4 regions of the Neisseria dumasiana genome follow, and region 3 is predicted to be linked to each of the others. Evidence: predicted binding sites of a transcription regulator. Region 3 holds the regulator's gene; each other region holds the start of a gene.

Region 1 (7,360 bases), 1.2 Mb from region 3:
TGCAGATAGGCAATCACCGCATCAAGCTCTGATTTGTTTTCTAATTCTTGAGGGGCTTTTTCAATTTCTTCATCACTGTAAGGTGTTCCGACTGCACGCAGTGCTTTCATATTGCTAACAGTTGCTTCCACATTAACTTTATTACGAGCCAACCAAGGGAATGCAGGCATGTTAGATTCCGGCACAACATCACGGGGATTCAGCAAGTGGATACGGTGCCATTCATCTGAATAACGACCGCCTACACGGGCCAAATCAGGGCCGGTACGTTTTGAACCCCATTGGAACGGACGGTCATAAACCGACTCTCCACCCACGGAATAATGGCCATAACGTTCGGTTTCAGCACGGAACGGACGAATCATTTGAGAGTGGCAGTTATAACACCCTTCACGTACATAGATATCACGTCCTGCCACTTGTAGCGCAGAGTATGGTTTTACACCCTTAATCGGTTCGGTAACCGACTTGGTAAAAAACAACGGTACAATTTCGATTAAAAGTCCGAAGCTGATAACCAAGAAAGTGAATACAATCAATACTCCGACTTTTTCTTCGACTAATTGTTGCAATTTCATTTTGGTAGCCTGTCTTTCTTGTATTATTTTAGTGGTGTTGCGCTTGTGAAACGGCAGGAATTTCAGCATCAACCGCTTTGCCGCCGATAACGGTACGGTAAACGTTGTATGCCATGATCAGCATGCCGCTAAGATACAGCACACCACCGGCAAAACGGATCATATAGAAAGGCATACTGCGTTTTACAGACTCAACAAAAGAGTAAGTTAAGGTACCATCATCGTTCAATGCCCCCCACATCAGGCCTTGCATCACGCCTGAAATCCACATTGAAGAGATATACAGAACCACGCCGACGGTAGCAATCCAGAAATGCGCCTCAATCAGTTTAATGCTGTGCATTTCTTTGCGGCCGAACAAACGGGGGATCAGGTAGTAAATTGCACCAATAGTAACAAAGCCCACCCAACCTAAAGCACCCGAATGTACGTGACCTACGGTCCAATCGGTATAGTGGCTCAAGGCGTTCACTGTTTTGATAGACATCATCGGCCCTTCAAAGGTAGACATACCGTAGAAAGACAGAGAAACAACCAAAAACTTCAAGATAGGATCGGTGCGCAGTTTATGCCATGCACCTGAAAGGGTCATGATACCGTTGATCATACCGCCCCAAGAAGGTGCAAAAAGAATCAACGACAGAACCATACCCAAAGATTGGGTCCAATCGGGCAATGCAGTGTAGTGCAGATGGTGAGGGCCTGCCCACATATAGGTAAAAATCAGGGCCCAGAAGTGAACCACAGACAAACGGTAAGAATAAACCGGGCGGCCTGCTTGTTTGGGAACGAAGTAATACATCATACCCAAGAAGGCTGCCGTTAAGAAAAAGCCTACCGCGTTGTGACCGTACCACCATTGAACCATGGCATCAATCGCACCTGAATAAATCGGGTAAGACTTCATCATGCCCGAAGGAATGCTGAGGTTGTTTACGATGTGCAGCAACGCCACAGCAAGAATGAATGCACCGTAGAACCAGTTTGCAACATAGATGTGCTTGATTTTTCGGGTGGCGATGGTTCCGAAGAACACAATGCCATAGGCAACCCACACCAAGGCGATCAGGATATCGATAGGCCATTCCAACTCGGCATATTCTTTGCCTTGGGTATAGCCTAAAGGCAACGTGATTGCCGCCAGCACGATAACCAGCTGCCAACCCCAAAAGGTAAAGGCAGGCAGGAATTTGCCGCCGAACAAGCGCACGTTACAAGTACGTTGGACAACGTAATAAGATGTGGCAAACAAACCGCAGCCGCCGAAAGCGAAAATAACGGCATTGGTATGCAGCGGACGGATACGGCCGAAGTGGAACCACGATCCGATATCAGAGAGATTCAGCACAGGAGCAAACAGCTGGGCGGCTGCGATAACGCCGACCAACATACCCACAATGCCCCAAACTACAGTCATGATGGCAAATTGGCGCACCACCTTGTAGTTATAAGTTTGCGTTTCCATAAGGGTCTCCATTAAACATGGCATTTAACACTTATCGGTTTGCTCCGGCTTGCTCATACACACGCAAGATACACCCGATTTTTCTTAATTTAACACCGCCCGTATTTATCATTCATACTCAAATGCGGTTTAACCTTCACATTCTAAATCAAAACCTGTACGACACCAAGTTTAATCGGCAGAATACCGGTTTTGTGCCTGTAAATGCCGGTTGCGTTCCATCATATTTTGTTAGATTATAGATTACCTACATCATCTTTCTTGATTCAGGTCAAACACTTTCAATTAAGAAAAACAAAACTTAACAATCTAAGGCAGTCTCATGCTCCTATATACTATACGCCCGCAAACTTTGTCGCACGAATGGCAGATTTGCCTCAGCTTCGAGCAAAAAAATAACAATCCTTTACAAATCAAACTCCCAAACTGGGTTCCGGGCAGCTATCTTATCCGTGATTTCTCCCGCCACATCGTCAGCATCAAAGCTGTTTGCAACGGAACGCCCCAATCTCTGCGCCAATTGTCTAAAAACTGTTGGCAAACAGAATCTGTGAGCGGCAAGTGGGAAATCTACTACACCGTATATGGTTATGATTTATCGGTTCGCAGTTCGTTCCTTAACCAAGACCGCGGTTTTTTCGACGGTGCGTGCTTGCTGCTGAATGTTTCAGGGTTTGAACACCTGCCCCATCAAATTATTTTTAAAGATCTTCCTGATTCGTGGGATATCGCAACCTCGCTTCCGAAAATTGGTCATCACACTTTTCAGACGGCCTCTTATGCCCGGCTGATCGACCATCCTGTTGAATTGGGTTGTTTTGAAACGCTTTCGTTTGACGCCTGCGGCATTGCGCACCGTATTGTTTTGAGCGGGGTTTACCGTGATTTCGACCGTGAAAGACTGGTCGATGACGTTCGTAAGATCTGTACCGCCCAACTTAACATGTTCCCCTCCCCTGCTCCGTTTGAAGAATATCTGTTCCTGCTTCATGTGGGCGACGATCTTTACGGCGGGCTGGAGCATACCAGCAGCACGGCTTTGCTTGCCGACAGATACAGCCTTCCTTCTTTAAACATGGAGAAACCTTGCGAAAGTTATGTCCAACTGCTGGGGTTGTTCAGCCATGAATATTTCCATGCTTGGAATGTCAAATCCATCAAGCCCGAAGTATTTGCACCTTACCGTTTGGATCACGAAAACTACACCGAGCAGCTTTGGGCGTTCGAAGGCATTACTTCTTATTACGATGATTGGTTTCTGCTGCGCAGCGGCGTGATCGATTCGGAAACTTATCTGAAATTGCTGGCGGCAGGCATAACGCGTGTTCAACTGCACAAAGGCCGTCTGAAACAAACTTTGGCCCAATCCAGCTTTACCGCATGGAACAAATTTTACAAGCAGGATGAAAACAGCCCTAACGCCATCGTTAGCTATTATCAGAAAGGAGCTTTGGCCGCACTGTGTTTGGATTTGCTGATCCGCCAAAAGAGCGGCGGCACCCAAAGTCTGGACACCGTTATGCAGCACTTGTACCGCAACTGGCTCGAACACGGCAAAGGTATTCCCGAACAACAATGGCAAGTGTATTGCCAAGAGATTACCGGCATTGATCTGCAAGCTTTTTTTCAGACGGCCTTATATTCAACTCAAGACTTGCCCTTGGAAGCCTGCCTGAAATATGCCGGCATATCATTAAATTGGCGTACAGCACCACGCAGCCACGGCGGCGGCTTACTTAAAGATGCGCCCCGTGCAGACGAGCCGGCTACCGATTTCGGCGCACGCTTCAAACAAGTTTCAGACGGCATTACCCTTACCCATGTATTCAACGGCGGCAGTGCGGAACAGGCAGCACTTTGCCCTCAAGACAAAATCATTGCATTAAACGGTTTCGCCTGCACCGCTTTTGAAAAACAATGGTCTCAATTTCAGGCCGGCGAACAAATACAGATACATTACTTTAGGCAGGGCGTATTGCGCGAAACGCTGCTCACCGTAGAAAACATTGAGGCGGATACCGCATTTCTGCATATAGCAGACCCCGTACTGTTCGACCAATGGCTGAAATCATGAAGCCTTGCGCCCGATATTCAGCAACGCCCGGAGTCCATCCATATATTTTCAGACGGCCTCACCCCACAACCTGAAACCAACCTCAGAAAGGCACGACATGGCAATCCGACAACTCGCAAACCGGCTGTATGTTTCTCCGCAGTTAACCCAAACAGATATTCAGAACGCCGCCGACCTCGGCATTAAAAGCATTATCTGCAACCGCCCCGACGGTGAAGAAGACGGTCAACCCGCTTTCCAACAAATCAAACAATGGTGCGAAGCAGCAGGCATCCGGCATGTTGTTCATCAGCCGGTGGTTGCTCCGTCTATTAACCGGCAAGATGTTGACCGTTTCCAAGACTTATTGGCAGAAGCACAACAGCCCGTATTGGCTTATTGCCGCACCGGCACGCGCTGCTCTTTGCTTTGGGCTTATCATCAAGTGACCGAAGGCATGCCGGTAGCTGACGCCGTGTCGGCGGCCAAACAGGCCGGTATTGATCTGACCGCTTTTGAAACCCGCTTGAACGAAGCCGCCGCAGGTTCTATGTAAGCCTGCAAGCAAATAAAAAACGGAGTCTGAAACCGGACTCCGTTTTTCAATCATTACAGCAATCATATATTTATCTGATTCAAACTTAATAAAATTGCTCTAAAACAGTTTTTTCAGACGGCCTTAAGAGCCGATACTCTGAGGCCGTCTGAAATATCGTTTGCTTATCCGAATACGCTGCGCAGCACCAAGAAGCAGACAACCGATAACACCGCCGCCGCCGGAAGGGTGATTATCCATGCCAAACCGATCGGCTTCATCAACGCCCAGTTGGCATTGCGGTTAACCAAACCGATGCCCAACACCGCACCCACCAAAATGTGGGTACTCGACACCGGCAAGCCCATCAACGAAGCAAGCATAACAACCGATGCGGCGGCCAACTCGGCAGCAAAACCGGAAGATGGGTGCATTTCCGCCAAACTGGTTCCCACGGTTTGAATCACTTCTTTACCGATAAACCACAAACCTACAATCAGAGCGATACCGAAAGTCAACATGGCCACAGGGGGAACGGGAGCTTGGGCTCCGATGTCTCCGGTACGCAATACATCCATAATAGCCGCAAACGGGCCGATGGCGTTGGCGATATCGTTGGCACCATGGCTAAATGCAAAACCTGCGGCGGTAAACACCTGCATCCAGCTGAATATCAGAAAAGTTGACTTGCCCAAATCTTTACGCTTCAACGTTTTGGCATAGATAAACGTAGCCATCCAGATAGCCGCACCAATCATAAAGATGGTGAGAAAGCTACCCACATTGCTCATACCCAATTCGAGATTCTTCAAACCTTTGAAAATCAGCATCGCCGCAATCATCATGCCGCCCAAAGAAGCGATAATCGGCACCCACGAATGCAGGGCTTTATAAGCATCGATGCTGTTTTTGCGGTTATCTATTTCATATAAGCCTTTGTAGTATAAAGACTCAAGCTCATTAGGATCTAAATCGGATTCGCCGTAAATCTGCGCATCGCGCGCCATAGCCGTGGCACATTCGATTTTGGCGGCTTCATCCAAACTTTCAAAATACAGGCGGTGCTGGGCTTTATAAGCTTTCTTTTCCTGCTTGATGGATTTTAAGTTTTCTTCGGCAGCATAGTTGTAATCCAGCACATGTTTTTTTATTTGTGAAAACAGGATGAAAGACACCAAGCCGCCTAAAACGGGAGAAAGCACCCAAGAGATGGCGATTTCAGCAATGTTGTCCCATTGAACCAATGCAAACGCATTGCTGCCGCCGCTCATCACACCCAAACACAGCGCACTGCCGACGATGCCGCCGATAATCGCGTGGGTTGTCGATACCGGCAAACCTTTCTTGGTGGCAAACAGCAGCCACAAAGCAGCAGCCAACAGAGCCGACATCATGATGTATACAAACTGCATCGGCTCCAAATGCATCTGGTTCAGATCGATGATGCCTTTGCGGATGGTGTCAGTTACCTGCCCGCCGGCAATCACGGCGCCGCTCACTTCAAAAATCGCGGCAATAATCAAAGCTTGGGGAATAGTCAGCGTTCCGGCGCCCACACTGGTGCCGAAAGAGTTGGCAACATCGTTACCGCCGATGTTGAACGCCATAAACACACCGAAAAAAGTAGCCAGCAGAAACAGCGAGGTATGGCTTTGGTTGGTATAACCCAACCCCCAAAAGATAAAATAGCCGACCATGCCCAACAGCAAGGCGGCAAATGCAAAATTGATTTTCTGTATAGATGGTGAGTTCATATAGATTGTGAACCTCGCTGTTTACATTAACAATAAAACGGAACAATAACCGTTGTAAATATTCCCGCCCATTCAAACGGTAACTGCCGAGCGGAATACTTTTTACTCCATCTATTATAAAGATATTGCCGCACGTCGTCATGCAAATACTCTATCGGGTATTTCTAACTGCAGCTATTGTCCGTGCCAAACAAAATCACGTTACAATAATGCTTTTTCAGACGGCCTTATTTACGATGGATAGCCAACTCTATATCGGTTTGATGTCCGGCACCAGCATGGACGGTGTCGATGCCGTGCTGGTACGCATGAACGGCAACCGCTGGCTGGCAGCCGAAGCCCATGCGTTCACGCCTTATCCCGGCCGTCTGAAACAAGATTTGCTGGCGCTGCAAAATGCCGGCTTTAACGAGCTGCATAACAGCATGATGCTGGCACAAGAGTTAAGCCGGCTATATGCCGAAACCGTGCATCAGCTGCTCGACAAAACCCAACTGCACGCCGACCGGATTACCGCCATCGGCTGCCACGGCCAAACCGTGCGCCATGCTCCCGAGTCGGGTTACAGCATCCAATTGGGCAATCTGCCCCTGCTGGCCGAGCTTACCGGCATCACAACCGTAGGCGACTTCCGCAGCCGCGACTTGGCGGCAGGCGGGCAAGGTGCGCCGTTGGTCCCTGCCTTCCACCAAGCTTTATTCCGAAGCGATACAGAAACCCGCGTAGTGCTGAATATCGGCGGTATCGCCAATATCAGCGTGCTCCCGCCCCACCAACCTGCTTTCGGATTCGACACCGGCCCCGGCAATATGCTGATGGATGCTTGGGTGCAGCACATCTGGCATCAACCTTATGACGAAAACGGTATCAAAGCATCGCAGGGCAAGGTGCTGCCCGAACTGCTGGCCACCTTGCTCAGCCATCCTTATTTTTCACAGCCTTATCCTAAAAGCACCGGTCGCGAGCTGTTTTCCT
Region 2 (7,360 bases), 1.2 Mb from region 3:
AATCTGAAGCGCGCGGCACTTCGTTCCCTTTTGCAAGGAAGTGCCGCATTCAGACGGCCTGTTAGGTTGGTGCCGACAATATGCGTTTTATCGGATAAGCTATCCGGCTAAATAAAAAGCAGAAATGATGAAAACCTTTATGTGGAAAATACTCCCGTTTGTTTTATTGCCGTTTGCTTTGGCGGCTTGCTCCCAACAAAGCCGCGCCGCTGATGAGGCCAAGTTGGACTTAGTGAAAAAACTGTATACGCACTATACGGAAGGAGACGGAGCGGAAGAGATTAAGCCGGAGCAGTTTTTTACGCCCGATTTCCGCGCCGTACTTAATCGCGATTCCAAAGCGGCGGAAGCAGAAGGCGTGGCCTGCATGGATTATGATTATGTGATTCAGGGGCAGGATTTCGACAGGCAGGAAATCGCCCGCACGATTCAATACAAGCTGACGAAAAGCGGGCGGGTTTATGTTTCTTTTGAGAATTTCGGCGAGGCGCGGGTGTTGGATTACGTTTTATCCTGCAATCAGGGCGTTTGTTTGATAGACGACATTATCGAGCCGGACGGTTCGTTAAAGAAAAATACCGTGCAATGCTTGGATAAGTTGGCGCTTGCCGATAAACAGCTATAATCCTGCGTTTTCAGACGGCCTTTAAACCAAGAGGCCGTCTGAAAAAGATAAAACGGTATTTTCAGACAGGCTGACCATAAGGCCGAACACAAGAGGATTCACACGATGTGTAAGATATTATTTTTGGCTGCTGTTTTGTCGTCGCTGGCCCTAGCCGGCTGCGATGCGAAAGACGCTTGCTTGGATCAAGGCGGCAGCTATAATGAAACCACCAAGCAATGCGAGAAATAGTCAATCAACTTAACTTTTACTACGGCGTTGCTGCGCCTTGCTGCCTTAAAAATGTGTTAATTGACTAACGGCAGTGTTAATTTTGAAACCTATGGAGAACAAACCATGAGCAATATCCCCGCTGAATTGAAATATGTGTCCAGCCACGAATGGCTGCGTTTGGAAGCCGACGGCACCGTAACCGTGGGCATTACCGAACACGCGCAAGAGTTGTTGGGCGACATCGTATTTGTGGAACTGCCCGAGGTGGGTGCGAATCTGGCCGCCGAAGAGCAGGCCGGTGTGGTGGAATCGGTAAAAGCGGCTTCCGACGTTTACGCGCCGATTGCCGGTGAAGTGGTGGAAATCAACGAAGCTTTGGTTGATGCGCCCGAAACGGCCAACAGCGAGCCTTACGGCGCAGGTTGGTTCTTCAAAATCAAACCGGCCAATGCTGCCGATTTGGATGGTTTGCTGACTGCCGAGCAATACGCTGCCGAAATCGGCTAAACGGTTATTTGTTGCCCGAATCGGCTCAACCGATTTTCTAAGGCTTTAAGGCCGTCTGAAAAAATTCAGACGGCCTTTGTGTATAATGAGCGGCTTTAACCCTGATAACGGATATGTGATGCAAACAGAAGTGGAATTGAAGATTTTAAACCCCAAGATGGCCGACAAGCTGCCTGCTTACGCTACGCCCGGTTCGGCCGGTTTGGATTTGCGTGCCTGCCTCGACGAGGCCGTGGAGCTGCAACCGGGCGAGACGTTTCTTGTGCCGACGGGGCTGGCCGTTCATTTGGGCAATCCCGATTATGCTGCGGTATTGTTGCCCCGTTCAGGCTTGGGGCATAAGCACGGCGTTGTGCTGGGCAATTTGGTCGGTTTGATTGATTCGGATTACCAAGGCGAATTAAAAGTATCGGTTTGGAACCGCAGTAAAGAAGCATTTGTGATCCAACCGTTTGAGCGGATTGCCCAAATGGTGATTGTGCCTGTGGTTCAGGCTTCGTTTAAAGTGGTAGAAGAATTTGCCGCAAGCGAGCGCGGAGAGGGCGGTTTCGGCAGCACGGGCAAGGCTTGAACAAGTTTGCTGCCTTGTATTAAAAATGTGTTGATTAACTATATTTGTTGCGATGAGGCCGTCTGAAATTTTCAGACGGCCTCTGGCTTTTCAGATGGTTATTTTGTTTTATTCTTTAGGCAGGCGGATGATGGATACTAGGAATCCGCCCCAAATAATAACCAGTGTGATGATAAGCATCATGATTGCGGTGCTGCTCATTCTTGATCTCCTTTTTCTTCATCAGGATTGAAGGCTTCTTCTTTTCTCCAAGGCATTGCCGACAAAACCAAAGCCAATACAACCAGAGCCAGCGACATGCCCCAACCGAAGATGTTTAAGAACCAGTCGGGATAGCCTTCATAGTTTTTCTCCAGCAGTGCGGAAGTGTCTTTAAACAACATGTAGCCCAGTATAACGATGGTGATGCCGATGCAGGCATACCAAATCGGACCGACTTTGAAGGAAGAAACGGCATTGATGTGTCGGCGTAAAACCGGCAGGTTTTTGCTGGCGGCAATGGCCAAGACATATAAGAAACCTGCTGCCACGATGCCGTAAGTGTTAACGAATTTATCCATCACATCCAGCACCGGCAAGCCCGTGGTGGTGCCGAAGAGCAGGGTGGAAATGATCATCATGGGAATACACACGGTAAATGTTGCCGTTACCCGCCCCAGTTTCATTTTGTCTTGAATGGCCGCGATAATCACTTCTACAATCGAGATCATCGAAGTGATGCCTGCAAACACCAACGAGCCGAAAAAGAGCAATCCGATTAAAGCGCCGAAAGGGGCTTGGTTGATGATGGCCGGAAAAGCGATGAATGCCAAGCCGATGCCCGAAGAGGCAACTTCGCTCACTTCTTTGCCGTTGGCGGCCGCCATAAAGCCGAGAGCGGCGAATACGCCGATGCCGGCCAATACTTCAAAACTGCTGTTGGCAAAACCCACTACCAAACCGGTGCCGGTCAGGTCAGATTTCTTTTTCAGGTAAGACGAATAAGTAATCATGATGCCGAAACAGATAGAGAGCGAGAAGAAAATCTGGCCGTATGCGGCAACCCACACTCCGGGTTCGGACAATTTAGACCAATCAGGCGTAAACAGCGCGTTCAAGCCTTTTTCCGCGCCCGGCAAAGTGAGGGAAATTCCCACCATAATCAAAAACATCACCACCAATAAAGGCATGAAGAAACTGGAAGAGCGGGCCACGCCTTTTTGTACGCCCAATGCCAAAATCAGCAGGGTAAAAATCCAAACGCCCACCAGCGGCCCGGCGACTTTGGCGACAAAATCCAAACCTAACGATACGCCGTCGGCCATTTGAAGATAGTCTTTAAAAAAGAATGCCTGCGGGTCGGAACCCCATGCGCCGATAAGCGAGTAATAGGTATAGCTGGCCGCCCAGCCGATGATCACCGCGTAATAAATACAGATGATTACGTTGGTGAGTACGTTCCACCAGCCGAAAGGCTCGAAAGCTTTGTTAACGCGGCGGAAGGCCAAAGGTGCGGAACCGCGGTTGCGGTGGCCCAAAGCGTAATCCAAAAACAGCAGGGGGATGCCCGCAGTCAGCAATGCAACCAAATAAGGCACGATAAATGCACCGCCGCCGTTTTCATAAGTAACGTAAGGGAAACGCCAGATATTGCCCAAACCGACCGCCGAACCGATGGCGGCAAACATAAACGCCCGCCGGCTTGAGAAGGTTTCGCGCTTGGATTGATTTGAATCAGACACAATCGTACCTCGTGAATAATTTAAAGTATGTTTTACGCCGGATGTTTGATGAAACATTTATTCCGGCACGGCTGCTTCGCGGGCGTTTGAAAAGAAGCCGGCTTGAAAAAGGATGGCTCTAAACGCACCGAAGCAGGTTGTTTGCAGTCGGTAAAAAAACCGCCATGTACGGTATCATACTGATTTATGTAAAGTTGTGCGAGAAAAATTTAAATTTGCGGTGTGTTTTCAGGGCAAATAAACAGATGCGGTGCGAATAAATGTTTTTTCGACCGTTTGGCGGCTATCGGCAGAATATCGCCGGCATTTAAAACATGGCCGTCTGAAACTGACAGGTATCGGCAACAAAAAACAGCGGCTCTTGCCTGCCTTTCCCGTTTGGCGCATATATCGGCTTGGCAGCGATTCACGATATAATAAGCTTTTTTGTTAAGACCACTTATCATATGAAACACATACACATTATCGGTATCGGCGGAACCTTTATGGGCGGCGTGGCGGCGATTGCCAAAGAAGCAGGATTCAAAGTAACCGGATGCGATGCCAAGATGTATCCGCCGATGAGCACCCAACTCGAAGCACTCGGTATCGATGTGTACGAAGGCTTCGATGCCGAACAGCTTGATACCTTTCAAGCCGATGTGTATGTGATCGGCAACGTAGCCAAAAGGGGCATGGAAGTGGTAGAGGCGGTATTGAACCGCGGCCTGCCGTATATTTCCGGCCCGCAGTGGTTGGCCGAAAATGTATTGCACCGGCACTGGGTGTTGGCTGTGGCGGGAACGCACGGTAAAACCACCACGGCATCCATGCTGGCTTGGGTGTTGGAATATGCAGGGCTTGCTCCGGGCTTTCTCATCGGCGGCGTGCCCCAAAATTTCAGCGTGTCCGCCCGCCTGCCGCAATCTCCGCGTCAAGATCCGAACAGTAAGTCTCCGTTTTTTGTGGTTGAAGCCGACGAATACGACACGGCCTTTTTCGACAAACGCTCCAAGTTTGTCCACTACCGCCCGCGCACCTGTATTCTCAACAACTTAGAATTCGATCACGCCGATATTTTTGCCGATTTGGCCGCGATTCAAACCCAATTCCATCATCTTGTGCGTACCGTGCCGTCTGAAGGGCTGATCGCGTGCAACGGCACCGAACAGAGCTTGCGCGATACTTTAAACAAAGGCTGCTGGACACCCGTGGAATATTTCGGCGGAGAAAGCGGTTGGCAGATCGGCAATGTAGAGGCAGACGGCTCGTTTGACGTTTGGTTCGAAGACCGAAAAGCAGGACATGTTGCTTGGCAAATCATAGGAGAACACAACCGCATGAACGCTTTGGCCGTTATTGCCGCTGCGAGACATGCCGGTGTGGACATTCAGACGGCCTGCGAAGCATTGGGGCAGTTTAAAAACGTGAAGCGGCGCATGGAAACCAAAGGCGTGGCAAACGGCGTAACGGTTTATGATGATTTTGCCCATCACCCCACCGCCATCGCCACAACCGTTGCCGGTTTGCGGCAGAAAATCGGCAGCCGGCGGATTTTGGCCGTATTGGAGCCGCGTTCGAATACCATGAAACTCGGCACCATGAAAGAAGCGTTGCCGGAAAGCCTGCGTGAAGCCGATCAAGTGTTTTGCTATGCAGGCGGGTTGGATTGGGATGTTGCCGCCGCACTCGCTCCGCTCGGCAGCAAGCTTTACGTCGGCAAGGATTTTGATTCATTTGTGGCGGAAATTGTAAGGCAGGCGCAAAGCGGCGACCATGTGTTGGTTATGAGTAACGGCGGTTTCGGCGGTATTCATGAGAAACTGCTTTCGGAATTGGAAAAATAGCCTTCGGGCAGCTTTAAAAACATCAGGCCGTTCTGACTGTTTAGACGGCCTGATGTTTTTTTGATTGTTCGGCTTGGTTTGGTTTGACTGAAAAGCAAGAGTTTTGAAAAGGTATCGGCAAAAAAAAGGGGTGGCAGACCGCCACACCCAAACACACACACATCAAGAGGAAAGAGATGAAAAAAATCAGTTTCTAGGTTTGTCAGCTTGTTTTTTCACCCAGAAGAATAAAACCGTTGCAATCACAATCACAAAAAGAATCGTCAGCAGCGACATAATGCCCACAGGCGATTCAAATAATTCTTTGAGTAGTTCCATAATGTTCCCGGTGATATTTGTTATTAGATTTGAAACACATTATAGATAAAAATAATTATTTGGATTTGATTCAGGTCAACTTTTCTCAAAGTTGAGGTATCGGGCATGGAAAAGCGCGAAATACGGGCAGGTTAGGTTTTTTCATTTTGCCTGTTGCTGATACGTCATAGGCGGCCGACTTGTTTGAAACCCGATGGCAGGTGCTGAAATTTTCGCGCGTTGTGCCAAAGAGTGGGCGGCAGAATGCGTGTTCGTGTCGGGTTTGCACAATATGCGGGGGTGTTTCTGTCTTAAACGAGGCATTTATAAAATAATAATAAAAACAGATATTAATTATGTAAACTTGCCGCCCGAATCATCTGCGTGCGGATAGACGATTTGGCCGAGCGGAAGCAGGCGGTTAACGTGAAAATAGGTTGATGATATTTGCCGAACTTGTTTCGGCAAAAAAGATTCAGTAGGTTTTCAGACGGCCTAAAATATGAAACGTGTTAGGGCTTTATCGAACAGTAAAAAAAGCTGTGCTTGCTCACAGAACAGCAGGTTTAAGAGAAGAATATAAGATTTTTGGCAGATAAAAATTATTTATAATCAAAGTGATTACTTAAGTTGATTGTTTTCCGCTCGGTGAGATATGCAACCGTTTGAGTGATATTTGCTTGAGAATACGGCATCCGATTTATCCTTTTTTAAAGATGAAAAGTTGCTCCAAAAAAGAATCGAAAAAGGAGGGAATCATGCGTATTACTGTTTTTGTTGCAGCGGCGGCGTTATTGGGCGGCCTTTACTATGTTCAGGAAAGCCCTGAGGTCAAGCAGAAAATCAAACATACGTTCAGCCGTGAAAATCTGTTTGAAGTGAAATTCAAAAACCCTGAAAAGCAGAAAGAGTTTGAAAAAAACAAATCTTCGCTGTTTTACCCCGATTCCAAATCATAAGCCGCAATGAAAAGTACGATGCCGTCTGAAACGTTTCAGACGGCATCGTTTTGCATAAGGGTATCGGGTTGATGCTTCAGGTTTTGGGCAAGGTAACGCCTGTTTGCCCCATATATTTGCCGTTGCGGTCTTTATAAGAGGTTTCGCACACTTCGTCGCTTTCAAAAAACAATACCTGAGCCACGCCTTCTCCCGCGTAAATTTTGGCCGGCAGCGGGGTGGTGTTGGAAAATTCCAGCGTAACATAGCCTTCCCATTCAGGCTCGAACGGCGTTACGTTCACGATAATGCCGCAGCGGGCATAAGTGGATTTGCCCAGGCATACCGTCAGCACGTTACGCGGGATGCGGAAATATTCAACCGTGCGTGCCAGTGCGAAAGAGTTGGGCGGGATGATGCAGTAGTCGTCTTCAACCGTTACAAAATTGCGCGGATCGAAATTTTTGGGATCGACAATCGTGCTGTTGATGTTGGTAAAAATTTTAAATTCATTGGCGCAACGGATATCGTAACCGTAGCTTGAAGTGCCGTAGGAAATGATTTTTTTACCGTTGATTTCTTTAATCTGATTCGGCTCAAACGGCTCAATCATTCCGTGTTGCTCGCTCATACGGCGTATCCATTTGTCCGATTTGATGCTC
Region 3 (7,360 bases):
TGTGCAGGCGCCAAATGCTTTTCTTTTAAAGCGTGATACAGGCCGGCCGCTTCGTGGCCGCCGTCGACGGTGCTGATGCTGCCGCAGCCGATCATAAAACGCAGGTTTTCATCGCGCATGAATTTCACCAAACCCGACCACAAAAGCATAATCAAGCCGCCGTTGCGGTAATCGGGATGGATGCAGGCTCTGCCGAGTTCTACGGTTTGGGGCAGAATGTCTTTCAAAGGGGAAAGGTCGAATTCGTGCTCGCTGTACCACGAGCCTACGGCTCGGGCGCTTTCTTCGGTAATCAGGCGGTAGCAGCCGATGACTTCGCCGGTGGCATCGTCGAAAGCCAGCAAATGGTGGCAGTGTTCGTCGTATTCATCCACATCCAAACCGTTGCCGCTTTGAATGTCTGCACCCAATTCTTCGGCGAATACTTGGTAACGCAGGCGTTGCGCGGCTTCGATTTCTTGTTGGTTTTCCGCCAATCGCACGCTGAGGCCGATTTTGGGGCCGGTGGTGTTGAAACGGCTTTTATGGGGCATACAAGCTCTCATAGTCAGTAAGTAAGCCCGCTAGTATAGCAGAGTGTTTTTTACTTTTTCCATAAGCAATATCTTATGTTTATCTACGTCTTGGCCGGAACGGGGCCGTCTGAAAGCGCAATTTGCCGCATATTGCCTGAAAAGCGTTCCCATCCGCTCGGGCGAACACCGCAATCTGCAAGGCTGCAACATTCTTTGCGCCGTATTGCGGCAAACCTTTATACGGAGAAAAAATCTGCTCATAATAGCGGTTTGTCGGCACACCGCAAACATGATGATTCTGCAACACCTTGCCGATTCGACGAACGCAACGGCGCACCGCCATTTACCGGCAATCTGCCGAACATGTCTCCGAGGCCGTCTGAAACCGATTACTGCACATTACAGGTTGTCATTCCCATGAAATCCTCTTTTTCAACACATTACCGGATACTCAAGCGAAAAATCATCCACAAACTCAACCAAACCCAACGGCTGTCGCGCAAAACGCTGGCTTTTATGTTCCTGCTCGCCGGTGCCGCGCTGGTGGCTTTGGTGTCGCTGGCTTTTGCCAAAATGGCCGACTGGGCATTAGAAGAAAATGCGCGGCTGGTTAAAGAATACCCGTGGTTTGCGTGGGTAGCCCTGCCGCTCGGCCTGCCTTTGATTGTGTGGCTGACGCGCCGTTTCGCGCCCTATACCGCCGGCAGCGGCATCCCGCAGGTACTGGCTTCATTGTCGTTACCCTATGGCGCACAAAAAACCCGACTGATTTCGCTGTGGCAAACCATGCTGAAAATCCCGCTTACTTTCTTAGGTATGCTCGCGGGCGCGTCTATCGGGCGCGAAGGGCCTTCGGTGCAAGTTGGCGCCGCCGTGATGTCGGCTTGGGGCGCATGGTGTAAAAAACACAATATCGCCTTCAAAGGCATGCAGGAAAACGATTTGATTGCCGCAGGCGCGGCGGGCGGTTTGGCCGCCGCCTTTAATGCCCCGCTTGCCGGAGTGGTGTTTGCCATCGAAGAGCTGGGGCGCGGCATTCTGCTGCGCTGGGAACGGCAGATTTTCATCGGCGTCTTGGCAGCCGGTTTCATTCAAGTGGCCATTCAGGGCAACAACCCCTATTTTTCGGGCTTCCACGGCACCGAATTAGACGACATGCTGATGTGGGTGTTGCTCAGCGGGCTGGTTTGCGGCGTAGCAGGCGGCCTGTTCGCCCGTATGCTGTATAAAGGCGCGGCGGCCTTCTCTCCCGAAAAATACCGCGGCTGGATACGCCGCAACCCCATTATGCTGGCCGGCATTATCGGCATAGTGCTGGCTGCACTCGGCACGGTTTATCAAGGCCAAACATTCGGCACGGGCTATCACGAAGCTTCCGATGCCTTAAGACGCATGTACGACGCACCTTTCGGCGTTGCCCTTGCCAAATGGGCCGCCACCGTACTGTCTTATTGGGCAGGCATTCCCGGCGGCATCTTCACCCCTTCGCTCACCGTCGGCGCCATGATCGGCCAGCATCTTGCCGAATTTGCCGACCTACAAACCGGTGTCAACGTATTGGTATTGATCTGCATGACGGCGTTTTTGGCCGCCGCCACGCAATCCCCGCTCACCTCCAGCGTAGTGGTGATGGAAATGACGGGCGGACAGAATCTGTTGTTTTGGTTGTTGATTGGTGCTATTTTTGCATCTCAGGTGTCGCGCCAATTTTCACCCAAACCGTTTTACCATGCGGCAGGCGCACGTTTCCGGCAGCGTGTTCAGGAAGAATATGCCGCCAAACAGGCCGATATTAAGGAGAATCGATAAATGGCAGTAAACTTAAAAGAAAAATACGCGGCAGAATTGCTTACTGTTGACGGCGCACAGGTTTTTATCGGGCAAGCCGGCATTAAAAAAGCCGCCCACGACGACTTGACGCTGATTGTACTGAACCCCGACAACACCATCGGAGCAGTGTTCACCCAAAACCGCTTCTGCGCCGCCCCCGTGCATATTGCCCAAGAACATCTGACCAACGAAAACGGTATCCGCGCACTGGTAATCAATACCGGCAACGCCAATGCCGGCACAGGCATCAAAGGGCGTGAAGACGCCCTAACCGTGTGCCGTGCCGTCGCCAGAGAAATCGGCTGCGAGCCGGAACAAGTGCTGCCCTTCTCCACCGGCGTGATTCTCGAACCGCTGCCCACCGCTAAAATCGTTTCCGCACTGCCGAATTTAAAACCCGCACACTGGAATGATGCCGCCCGCGCCATCATGACCACCGACACCGTGCCCAAATCGGCCAGCCGCGAAAGCAGAATCGGCAACAACCACACCGTCCGCGCCACCGGCATTGCCAAAGGTGCGGGCATGATCTGCCCCAACATGGCCACCATGCTCGGCTTTATCGTGTGCGACGCCAACGTATCGCAACCCGTATTGCAAATGCTCACGCAGGAAATCGCCGACCTTTCTTTCAACGCCATCACCGTTGACGGCGACACCAGCACCAACGACAGCTTTGTAATAGCCGCCACAGGCAAATGCGGCCAAAACGAAATCGACAATATCGCCGATCCGCGCTACGACCAACTGAAAGAACTGCTCGGCGGTCTGGCACTCGAACTGGCCCAATCCATTGTCCGCGACGGCGAAGGTGCCACCAAATTTATCACCGTCAAAGTAGAAAACGCCGCCAGCCGTGAAGAAGCGCGCAAAGTCGCCTACGCTATCGCACATTCTCCTTTGGTAAAAACCGCGTTTTTCGCGTCCGACCCCAATCTCGGCCGTCTGCTTGCCGCTATCGGCTACTCGGGTTTGGAAAACTTCGACACCGACAAAGTACGCCTGTGGTTAGGCTCCGCTTTGGTTGCCGAACACGGCGGCAGAGCCGAGAGCTACACCGAAGAAGCCGGGCAAATGGTTATGAACCAAGATGAAATTACCGTGCGTGTCGATCTGCAACGCGGCGGCGAACAGGCCACGGTTTACACCTGCGACTTATCGCACGATTATGTGTCGATTAATGCCGACTACCGCAGCTAGATAAACCAAAGAGGCCGTCTGAAAGTTCAAAACTTCAGACGGCCTCTTTCAAACCTTATCCGGCATCACAAAGCATGGGCGCAACCCGACACCATTTTTTTCAAAGCATCAGGCTGCAGTATTTGAATATGCTTATGCTCCACCAAAATCAAACCTTCATGATGAAATTTCGATAAAGTGCGGCTTACCGTTTCCAACTTCAAACCCAGATAGCTGCCGATTTCCTCGCGCGACATACGCAAAATGAAATCGTTTGCCGCAAAGCCGCGCGAATAAAGGCGGTTGGACAAGTTCAATAAAAAAGCCGCCAAACGCTCTTCGGCACGCATATTGCCCAGCAACAGCATCACACCCTGATCACGCACGATTTCGCGGCTCATCAAACGGAAAAAATGGGTTTGCAGGCTGGGAATTTTCTGCCCCAATTCCTCCATATGCGAAAAAGGCAGTTCGCACACTTCGCTGTCTTCCAAAGCCACCGCATCGCAACTGTGCAGATGCGAACAGATACCGTCCATACCGATCAGCTCGCCCGACATAAAAAAGCCGGTTACCTGATCCCGTCCGTCTTGGCTGGCAATCGTGGTTTTAAAAAAACCCGTGCGTATCGCAAACAGAGAACTGAACGGTTCGCCTGCGCGAAACAGGCATTCGCCTTTTTTCAAACGCCGGCTCTGGCGGATAACCGCATCCAATTGCGCAAATTCCGTCGGCATCAAACCGACGGGAAGGCACAACTCTCGCAAAGAACATGTCGAACACAATGTTTTCATTTGGCTTGATGCATTATGTGTTGGCATACACGGTTAACCTTTTCAATTAAGCTGCCGGCAAACAAGCCGACTAAATGAGTATTGACTACCGTCAAGGTGTATTTATCATAGTGTAGGTATTCTACCAAAGTGCCCCTAATTTGCCTAATGATTAAAAAGGGCGTTATTCTTCCCGCAATTCGGCTTACCAAGGCCGGCGGGCAGACGTTTATAAAGCAAACTACACATGAAAATCATCAAGATAGCTACAAACACCGCACCCGATTTCGACCGCAATCTGATTGCTTCGCTTCCTTCCAGCGGCCCCCGCTACACCTCTTACCCCACCGCCGACCGTTTCACCGGCAGCTTTGATGCCGAAGCTTATATCGAGTCGCTGAACATGCGCAAAGTCGGCGCACTCAACAAACCTCTGTCGCTGTATATCCATATCCCCTTCTGCAATACCATCTGCTATTACTGCGGCTGCAATAAAATCATCACCAAAGACACATCGCGCGCCGACGCCTACATCGAATATCTCGAGAAAGAGCTGGCCTTGCTTGCCCCGCATCTGAACGGCCGCCACCCGCTGGTACAGCTGCACTTCGGCGGCGGCACGCCCACTTTTTTAAACGATGAACAACTTGAGCGTGTGTTCGGCCTGATACGCCGCTATTTCGATTTGCTGCCCAACGGCGAATACTCGATCGAAATCGACCCCCGCAAAGTCAGCCGCGATACCGTGCTGCATTTGGGCAAACTCGGCTTCAACCGCATGAGCGTCGGCATTCAGGACTTCGACCCCGTGGTACAGCAAGCCGTCAACCGCATACAAACTGTTGAAGAAACCCGCGAAGTTATCGAAGCGGCCCGCGAAGCAGGGTTCAAATCGGTGAGCGTGGATTTGATTTACGGCCTGCCCCATCAAACGCTCGAGAGCATCAAACCCACTCTCGACACGGTACTTTCTCTCGACCCCGACCGTTTGGCACTTTACCACTACGCCCATCTGCCCCATATTTTCAAACCCCAACGGCGTATCGACACGGCCGTTGTGCCCGGCAGCGAAGAAAAACTGGATATCCTGCAATACGCCGTACAAACCCTGACATCCCACGGTTATGTATTCATCGGCATGGATCACTTTGCCAAGCCAAACGACGAACTTTCAATCGCCCTGAAAGAAGGCTGGCTGCAACGTAATTTTCAAGGCTACTCTACCTATGCCGACTGCGATCTGATTGCCATCGGCGTTTCATCCATCGGTAAAATCGGCCACGCCTACATTCAAAACGAGCGCGACATCGACGCCTATTATGCCGCTTTGGATGAAGGCAGGCTGCCGGTCATGCGCGGCTACCGCCTAAACGGCGACGATATTCTGCGGCGCAGCATTATTCAGGATTTGATGTGCCGCTTTTCTCTCGAATTCCCAACCTACGAAAGTCTGTTCAATATTTCGTTTGCAGACTATTTCAGCCAAGAGCTGCAAGATTTGCAGGATTTGGCCGAACTCGGCCTGTTGCGCCTAAAACCCGGCGGGTTAACGGTAACGCCCAAAGGCAGATTCATTATCCGCAATATTGCCATGGTGTTTGACTACCATCTCCGCCACAAAGAAACCACGGCACAATACTCCAAAACCGTTTAAAGCAGGTTTAAACAGAAAGAATAAAAACGCAAAACCGGTCTTAAACGGCTTTTCAGACGGCCTCTTGCAATATCCCTGCAACCGGCCGTCTGAAAAACACTGATGCGGCAAACCGTTGAACATAGCGTATTTTTCAAGCAGAATGAAACCTTTGCAAAACTCTCGGATGCGGATGCAGTTCAAAGCATAGCAGCGCACAACACAGAAATGCGCCGCAGACGGAAGTTTTGCAAAGGTCTCAAAATGTTTCTTTTTTTTTGCCACTGTTTATGGAACAACTCGAGTTCTTTGCCATTCCCAGCCCCTGTATCGGCGTATGCGAAGCCAACAGCAAAGGCTATTGCAAAGGCTGCCTGCGCAGTCGGGAAGAGCGGCTCTATTGGCTTAATATGTCCGACGCACAAAAACACCAAGTCATGCGCCTGATTGCCATGCGCCGCAGCAAACTGCAAAAAGCCGCACGCGAAGGGCAAATCTCCACCGAATTACCCGACCAAATGGGATTTGATTTCTAATCAAATCGTTGCGGCAAATATGCTCCTACCCCGCTCACAACTAAACCGATTGCAAGCAGGCATGCTTTCCCATAACGAGTACCGCCCATTTCAACCAACATCACAACCGCTTTTCTAAGCAATGGATAAAAAAAGCGGAGCATATATGCCCCGCTTTTTTACTCTGCTTGCCGGCCGCCCTCCAGCATCAACACCATCTGCCGCAACTCCAAAGGCAGCTCGGCTTTCAAATGCAACGGCTCGCCCGTGAGCGGGTGCTGCAAATGCAACTCCGCCGCATGCAGAAACATCCGCTTCAAACCCAATTTGTGCAGCCGTTTGTTGGCCTGATAATCGCCATAGCGTTCGTCGCCCGCAATCGGGCAATGCTGCGACTGCATGTGCACGCGGATTTGATGAGTGCGGCCGGTTTTCAAGGTGGCTTCCACCAATGTTAAATGCGAAAGGCCGACCTGATGCAGCAGGCCGTCTGAAAAACGCTTCAATACACGGAACACCGTATGCGCATGCTGGCCGTTTTCACTCACGCGCACCATCTTTTCGCCTTGTGCGCCCGTGTATTTGAACAGTGGCAGTTTCACATTCAGCTTATCCTGCGCCAGCTTTCCTACGCCCAAAGCCAGATAAATTTTTTTCGGATGGTCGTTGCGGATGGCTTCGTGCAGCTTTACCAACGCGCTGCGCTTTTTCGCAATCATCAACAGCCCGCTGGTGTCTTTGTCCAAACGGTGCACCAGCTCCAGATAACGCGCTTCGGGTCGGGCGCGGCGCAATTGCTCGATCACGCCGAAACTTACCCCGCTGCCGCCGTGTACCGCCACGCCGCTGGGCTTGTTCACCACCAGCATCGCATCGTCTTCGTAAACAATTTCAAAATCACGCGCAGGCACCGGC
Region 4 (7,360 bases), 980 kb from region 3:
TTCTCGGCGTACATACCGACGAAGACCACGAAAGCATCATCAACCGCGCCCAACAGATGGTGGCAGACCTGCACTGCGTAGAAGGCGTGCTGATCATGACCGATATTTTCGGCGCCACCCCCTGCAACGCCGCCCGCCAACTGGTCGAAAGCGGCAAAACCGCCATGCTCACCGGCCTGAACGCGCCGATGATGATTAAAGCAGCCAACTACTCGCCCACGGCCACCGACTTGGCCGCATTTGCCCGCTCCGTGAAAGAGGCCGCCATCAGCGGCATTATCGACATCACCGAACCGCCCGAAGGATTACCCGTATGCTGAAACAGTCAGTCGAAATCATCAACAAACTCGGCCTGCACGCCCGCGCCTCCAGCAAATTCACCCAAACCGCCGGCCAGTTCCAAAGCGAAGTATGGGTCAGCCGCAACGGCAAACGCGTCAACGGCAAAAGCATCATGGGCTTAATGATGCTGGCCGCCGCCAAAGGCACGGTTGTCGAACTGGAAACCGACGGTGCCGACGAAGCCGCCGCCATGCAGGCATTGGTCGATTTGATTAACGACTATTTCGGCGAAGGCGAATGATATGTCTATCGTATTGCACGGCGTAAGCGCAGGCAAAGGCATCGCCATCGGCCGCGCCCACCTGATTACACGCGGCATGAACGAAGTGCCGCAATATGATTTGGACGAAACGGAAGTGGCAGCGGAAACCGCACGCTTCGATGCCGCCGTCAAAGCCACCCGCAAAGAACTCGAACAGCTGCGCAGCGCCATTCCCGAAAACGCCCCCACCGAATTGGGTGCGTTTATTTCGCTGCACCTGATGCTGCTTACCGATGTAACCCTTTCGCGCGAACCCGTCGATATTATCGAAGAGCAGCACATCAATGCCGAATGGGCATTGAAACTGCAAACCGACAAACTGGCCGCCCAATTCGACGAAATCGACGATGCCTACCTGCGCGCCCGCAAACAAGACATGCTGCAAGTCGTGGAACGCATCCACAACAATCTGGCCGGCCAAGGCAACGAACTTACCCTCGACACCGACCTGCTCGAAGACACCGTGCTGGTAGCAAACGACATTTCCCCCGCCGACACCGTATTTTTCAAAGAACAGCGCGTTACCGCCTTCGTTACCGATGCCGGCGGCTCCACCAGCCATACCGCCATTCTCGGCCGCAGTCTCAACATTCCTTCCGTTATCGGCCTGCACAACGCCCGCAAACTCATCAGCGAAAACGAATGGGTGGTGGTAGACGGCATCAACGGCATTCTCATCATCAACCCCGATGAAACCGTGCTGGCCGAATACCGCGCACGCGCACGCGAATACCGCGCACGCACCCGCGAACTGAACAAAATCAAAAAAACCGCCGCCACCACCGAAGACGGTGTCAATATCGAACTGCTCGCCAATATCGAATCGGCCGACGACATCAAATCGGTACACAACATGGGTGCCGACGGCGTCGGCCTGTTCCGCAGCGAATTTCTCTATCTCAACCGCGACACCATGCCGTCTGAAGACGAGCAATACGAGGTATACAGCCATTTCGTCAAAAAACTCAAAGGCAAAAGCCTGACCATCCGCACCGTAGATTTGGGCGTAGACAAAAACCCGCGCTGGTTCGGCCAAAACGGCACACCCAACGGCAGCACCAACCCCGCACTCGGCCTCACCGGCATCCGCCTGTGCTTGGCCGAACCGGTGATGTTCCGCACCCAAATGCGCGCCATCCTCCGCGCCGCCGTGCACGGCCCCGTTAAAATGATGTGGCCGATGATCACCTCTATCACCGAACTCAAACAATGCCTGATTCACCTCGAAACCGCCCAAAGGCAGCTTAGCGAGCGCGACGAACCTTTCGGCGAAATATCGGTCGGCTGCATGATCGAAATCCCCTCTGCGGCACTCACCGTAGGCAGCCTGCTCAAGCACGTCGATTTTATTTCCATCGGCACCAACGACCTGATCCAATACACTTTATCGGTTGACCGCGGCGACGATGCCGTCAGCTACCTTTACCAACCCGCACACCCCGCGGTGCTCAAACTCATCCAGCACGTCATCCGCACCGCCAACCGCATGGGCAAAACCGTGTCGGTGTGCGGCGAAATGGCCGGCGACACCACCTTTACCCGCCTGCTGCTCGGCATGGGCTTACGCCGTTTTTCCATGAACACCAACAACCTGCTGTCGGTAAAAGACATCGTTTTACACAGCAACACCATGGATTTGGAAAACGAAACCGCCCGCCTGATGCGCAACGAAGACCCTGAAAAAGTGGAAAAACTTTTGAAAAACATGAATAAAGAAGAAGAGGCGGAAAATCTTGCCAAATAGAGACCAATCAACTCACAGCCTTTTTGAGGCCGTCTGAAAAAGGCGACAACAAGCCGGCATACAAAAAAACGGGCGGATCAATCATCCGCCCGTTTTCACATGCCAAATTCCAAGCAAACCGCTTTTAAAAAAGCCAAAATCCGGCTGCTTCATCAATCTTCGTCTTTACGCCGCACCAGCAACACCGGAATATCCGACTTACGCACCACACCTTCGGCAACCGATCCCATCAGCAAGTGCATCAAACCCGAAAAGCCGTGCGTACCCATCGCAATCAAGTCGCAACGCTCTATGCCGGCCTGCTCAATCAGCAGATCGGCAATCTTATCGCCCGCACTTTCCATAATCAGGCCATCATGCTCCACGCCCAGCCCGTCCAGCTCTTGCTTGGCACGCTCCAACACTTTCACCCCCGCTTCTTCCACCGCCTTGCGCACGGCAGCGGCATCGGTATATCCCGGCGCACCCCAATTGAATTGACCTAAGTCCACCACATGCACAGCCAACACGACTGCACCAAGCTGCTTGGCCAGTTTGCCCGCTTCTTTCAAAGCATACAAAGAAGCCGTACTGTCATCTACGGGAACCATAATACGTTGATACATCGCTAACCTCCTCGGATTGTGGAAAAACGCTGTTGTTTTGCGGCATGAAACCTTTATAACATACTGACCTGCGCCAAGCATTTAAGTTGCGCCGTTTTTGCTTTATTTATTGTTTTGTATCAAATCTGCACAAGTTTGTTCAAACCTGCTTGCCAAGCGGTTTTTCAAAGCAGGGCAACCTGAAACTTTGCGCCCAAAATTATAGGGAAGTGCCAGGCACAGCAGAGCGAGCGCAGACTATCATATAGCCAAGCACACAGCGCAAAAATCCGCAGGCAGATAGGTTTTTATAAAAGTCTCAGGCCGTCTCAGGCCGTCTGAATACAACAAAAGCCGTACCGAACATACGTTCAGACGGCCTTTCGGATACTTCTGCCGCAAACATTATTCTTGCGGCACATAACCCTGCACTTGGTCGGCACCCTCGCCGAAAAAATAATTTTCCATCTGCTGCGCCAAATACTCGCGCGCGCGCGGGTCGGCCAAACTCAAACGGTTTTCATTAATCAACATCGTTTGATGGCGCGTCCAAGCGTCCCACGCTTCTTGCGACACATTTTCAAAAATACGCTTACCCAAAGCATTGGGCAGCGGCGCAAATTTCATACCGGGGGCTTCCTTGCCCAACTTGATGCAGTGAACCATACGAGTCATATCGGTTTCCTTGATTCCAATGTTTCAGACGGCCCCGATTGTAGCCGAGCCAAATAGGTTTGTATATCGCACCCCGCCCAAACCGTCTGCAACGAAGTTTGAAAAAATTGCGGTAAAATACGCCGACAGTCTCAAACATCCCGAATCCGGCCGCAACACAGCCGCCACCCGGTGTTGAGTATACATACAGAAACCTTTGCCAAACCCTCGAATGTGGATGCAGTTCAAGGCGCAGCCGCGCAGCGGGTGCAGCACATCATACAAATAAGTAAACAAGCTGGCGGCGCACAACATAGAAATGCGCCGCAGACGAAAGTTCTGTAAAGGTCTCATACAGTATAAGGAACAACCATGACACACTCGCGCCGCACCATTCTCGACTGGTGCGATGAAACCCTGCAAACCGATTTATTCAAAGACTACACCCCCAACGGCCTGCAAATCGAAGGCCGCAGCGAAATCCGCAAAATCGTTACCGCCGTTACCGCCAGCCGCGCAGCCTGCGACTACGCCGTCAAACAGCAGGCAGACATGCTGCTGGTGCACCACGGCATGTTTTGGAAAAGCGAACCCGCCACCATTACCGGCTGGAAAAAAGACCGCATCGCCACCCTGCTCAAACACGAAATCAACATGGCAGGCTACCATCTGCCGCTCGATGCCCACCCCGAACTGGGCAACAACGCCCGTTTGGCCAAACTTATGGACTGGACGACCGAACGCCGCTTCGGCGAACAAAACCTGTTAAATGCAGGCCGTCTGAACACACCCAAAACACTCGGCGAACTCAGCGCAAAGCTGCATCAGAAACTCGGTCGCAAACCCGTTGCCATAGGCGATGAAACCCGCATCATCGAAAACATCGTTTGGTGCACGGGCGGCGCACAGGGCTTTTTTCAGACGGCCATAGACGAAGGTGCCGACGCCTACATTACCGGAGAAATTTCAGAAGCACAGTTTCATCTGGCCAACGAAACCGGCACCGCGTTCATCAGTGCCGGACACCACGCCACCGAGCGTTACGGCATACAGGCTCTGGGAGAAGCCATAGCCGCAACATTCGGTATCGAAACCGTATTTTTTGACGAACAAAACCCCGCATAAAATCAAAAAATACTCCAAAATTTTTACCTTATTTTAAATAACTCTTTAAGTATCCCCATAAAATCAGGTAGAATTAAAGAGTTTAATGGCTCGGTATTCCCCCTAATTAGGATGACTGAATAATGGAAAATCAAGAAATCAATCAAAGCCGCCGCCGCTTTCTGACGCTGGCGACCGCCGGTGCGGGCGGAGTGGCCGCTTTAGGCGTAGCCACACCGTTTCTTGCCAGCTTTTTCCCATCGGAAAAAGCCAAGGCAGCCGGTGCGCCGGTTGAAGTGGATGTCAGCAAAATCGAAGCCGGTCAGTTGGTTACAGCTGAATGGCAAGGCAAACCCATTTGGGTGCTGAACCGCACCGAAAAGCAGCAGAAAGATTTGGCCTCACTCAACGGCGCAGTAGCCGACCCCAATTCCGAAGTAGAACAGCAGCCCGAATACTGCAAAAACGAAATGCGCTCCATCAAGCCCAATATTTTCGTTGCCATCGGCATCTGCACGCACTTGGGCTGCTCGCCCACTTTCCGCCCCGACGTTGCTCCGGCCGACTTGGGCGCAGATTGGAAAGGCGGTTTCTTCTGCCCGTGCCACGGTTCCAAATTCGACTTGGCAGGCCGCGTATATAAAGGCGTACCCGCACCTACCAACCTGATTATTCCGCCCTACAAATACCTGAGCGACACCACCATTTTGGTAGGCGACGACAAATAAAGGGACTTATCATGGCAAACCAAACCAATAATGAAAATAAATCATTGTTAGGCTGGGTGGACGCACGTTTCCCTTTGTCTAAAATGATGAAAGAGCACGTAACCGAGTATTACGCGCCCAAAAACTTCAACTTCTGGTATTTCTTCGGCTCGCTGGCCATGCTGGTACTGGTGATTCAAATCGTCAGCGGTATTTTCCTGACTATGAATTACAAGCCCGACGGCAACCTGAACTCATACCACCTGCCCGCCGCCTTTACCGCCGTAGAATACATCATGCGCGACGTATCGGGCGGCTGGATTATCCGCTACATGCACTCCACCGGCGCATCCATGTTCTTCGTTGTGGTCTATCTGCACATGTTCCGCGGCCTGATCTACGGCTCATTCAAAAAACCGCGCGAATTGGTGTGGGTATTCGGCTCGTTGATTTTCTTGGCTTTGATGGCAGAAGCATTTATGGGTTATCTGCTGCCTTGGGGTCAAATGTCGTTCTGGGGCGCACAGGTAATTATTAACCTGTTTGCCGCCATTCCCGTTATCGGCCCCGATTTATCCACTTGGATCCGAGGCGACTTCAACGTATCCGACGTTACCTTGAACCGTTTCTTCGCTCTGCACGTTATCGCCGTACCACTGGTATTGGTCGGCTTGGTGGTTGCCCACCTGATTGCCCTGCACGAAGTAGGCTCCAACAACCCCGACGGCGTAGAAATCAAAAAACTCAAAGACGAAAACGGTATTCCGTTAGACGGCATTCCGTTCCATCCTTACTACACCGTTAAAGATATTTTGGGCGTAGTGGTATTCCTGATCGTATTCTGTGCCATCATGTTCTTCGCTCCCGAAGGCGGCGGTTACTTCTTGGAAGCACCCAACTTCGACCCGGCAAACCCCCTGAAAACACCTGCGCACATCGCGCCGGTATGGTATTTCACACCGTTCTACGCTATTTTGCGCGCGATTCCTTCGTTCTTCGGCACACAGGTTTGGGGCGTACTCGGCATGGGCGCAGCGGTTGTATTGATTGCCTTGCTGCCGTGGCTTGACCGCTCTCCGGTGAAATCCATCCGCTACCGCGGCCCAATTTTCAAAACCATGTTGGTATTGTTCATCATTTCCTTCATCGGCTTGGGCATTTTGGGTGCATTGGTAGCCACCGACACCCGCACCATCGTGGCTCGTATTCTGTCTTTCATTTACTTTGCATTCTTCTTGGGTATGCCGTTCTACACCAAAATGGACAAAGACCGCCCTGTTCCGGAGCGTGTCACCATGGGTACCAGCAAACAAAAACTGATGTTCTTTGTTTACGTGGCGATTACCGTGGTAGGTGCATACTTGTTTGCAACCAACATTTAATGAGGGCAGTGAAAATGAACAAAACACTGAAAAACTGGTTCGCTGCCTTATTGCTGGCAGCACCGATCAGTATGGCCGCAGCAGCAGGCGGTGGCGGCCACTATGAAAAAGTAGACATTGATTTGCGCGACCAAGTCAGCCTGCAACGCGGTGCCCAAATCTTTACCAACTACTGCTTATCGTGCCACTCTGCTACCGGCATGCGCTTTAACCGTTTGCAAGATATCGGCTTGAGCGAAGAGGAAATCAAGAAAAACTTGATGTTCACTACCGACAAAGTAGGCGACGTGATGCAGTCGGCCATGAATCCTAAAGACGGCGCAAAATGGTTTGGTGCTGAACCGCCCGATTTGACCCTGATTGCCCGTTCACGTGGTGCCGATTACCTGTATGCCTACATGCGCGGCTTCTATAAAGACCCGACCCGCCCTACCGGCTGGAACAACACCGTGTTTGATAAAGTAGGTATGCCGCATCCGCTGTGGCAACAACAAGGCGTACAGGCCGTCGAGTTGGATGCAAAAGGCCAACCGGTCATGGTAAAAGACGAACACGGCAACATGGTTCCCAAACTTTATTGG

What was found. The regulator FNR, encoded in region 3, switches genes on or off when oxygen is low (the NO sensors DNR and NnrR bind a similar motif). The targets are predictions, from matches to a motif close to TTGATNNNNATCAA.
Region 1: a site for FNR is predicted at 2,305-2,318, ahead of ccoN (cytochrome-c oxidase, cbb3-type subunit I). Genes of this name have one in related genera too.
Region 2: a site for FNR is predicted at 5,847-5,860, ahead of LVJ88_RS08275 (DUF3149 domain-containing protein). Genes of this name have one in related genera too.
Region 4: a site for FNR is predicted at 3,063-3,076, ahead of LVJ88_RS10940 (universal stress protein). Genes of this name have one in related genera too.

What each region holds. Positions count from the first base shown of each region.
Region 1 covers NZ_CP091509.1:2,108,233-2,115,592, forward strand. The annotation lists gene ccoO (cytochrome-c oxidase, cbb3-type subunit II) at 1-578, opposite strand, end outside; gene ccoN (cytochrome-c oxidase, cbb3-type subunit I) at 607-2,043, opposite strand; gene LVJ88_RS09870 (M61 family metallopeptidase) at 2,366-4,117, shown strand; gene LVJ88_RS09875 (protein tyrosine phosphatase family protein) at 4,215-4,652, shown strand; gene LVJ88_RS09880 (inorganic phosphate transporter) at 4,817-6,385, opposite strand; gene LVJ88_RS09885 (anhydro-N-acetylmuramic acid kinase) at 6,622-7,360, shown strand, end outside.
Region 2 covers NZ_CP091509.1:1,799,681-1,807,040, reverse strand. The annotation lists gene aldA (aldehyde dehydrogenase) at 1-2, shown strand, start outside; gene LVJ88_RS08305 (hypothetical protein) at 125-625, shown strand; gene gcvH (glycine cleavage system protein GcvH) at 962-1,345, shown strand; gene dut (dUTP diphosphatase) at 1,464-1,916, shown strand; gene LVJ88_RS08290 (methionine/alanine import family NSS transporter small subunit) at 2,025-2,117, opposite strand; gene LVJ88_RS08285 (sodium-dependent transporter) at 2,114-3,694, opposite strand; gene mpl (UDP-N-acetylmuramate:L-alanyl-gamma-D-glutamyl-meso-diaminopimelate ligase) at 4,084-5,463, shown strand; gene LVJ88_RS08275 (DUF3149 domain-containing protein) at 5,650-5,781, opposite strand; gene LVJ88_RS08270 (hypothetical protein) at 6,519-6,719, shown strand; gene dcd (dCTP deaminase) at 6,796-7,360, opposite strand, start outside.
Region 3 covers NZ_CP091509.1:644,386-651,745, reverse strand. The annotation lists gene LVJ88_RS02955 (GNAT family N-acetyltransferase) at 1-533, opposite strand, end outside; gene LVJ88_RS02950 (chloride channel protein) at 933-2,324, shown strand; gene argJ (bifunctional glutamate N-acetyltransferase/amino-acid acetyltransferase ArgJ) at 2,325-3,545, shown strand; gene fnr (fumarate/nitrate reduction transcriptional regulator Fnr) at 3,611-4,345, opposite strand; gene hemN (oxygen-independent coproporphyrinogen III oxidase) at 4,545-5,951, shown strand; gene LVJ88_RS02930 (DUF1289 domain-containing protein) at 6,221-6,466, shown strand; gene LVJ88_RS02925 (RluA family pseudouridine synthase) at 6,625-7,360, opposite strand, start outside.
Region 4 covers NZ_CP091509.1:2,346,364-2,353,723, forward strand. The annotation lists gene LVJ88_RS10925 (PTS sugar transporter subunit IIA) at 1-320, shown strand, start outside; gene LVJ88_RS10930 (HPr family phosphocarrier protein) at 314-583, shown strand; gene ptsP (phosphoenolpyruvate--protein phosphotransferase) at 585-2,348, shown strand; gene LVJ88_RS10940 (universal stress protein) at 2,501-2,953, opposite strand; gene LVJ88_RS10945 (oxidative damage protection protein) at 3,338-3,607, opposite strand; gene LVJ88_RS10955 (Nif3-like dinuclear metal center hexameric protein) at 3,959-4,711, shown strand; gene petA (ubiquinol-cytochrome c reductase iron-sulfur subunit) at 4,834-5,418, shown strand; gene LVJ88_RS10965 (cytochrome b) at 5,430-6,779, shown strand; gene LVJ88_RS10970 (cytochrome c1) at 6,794-7,360, shown strand, end outside.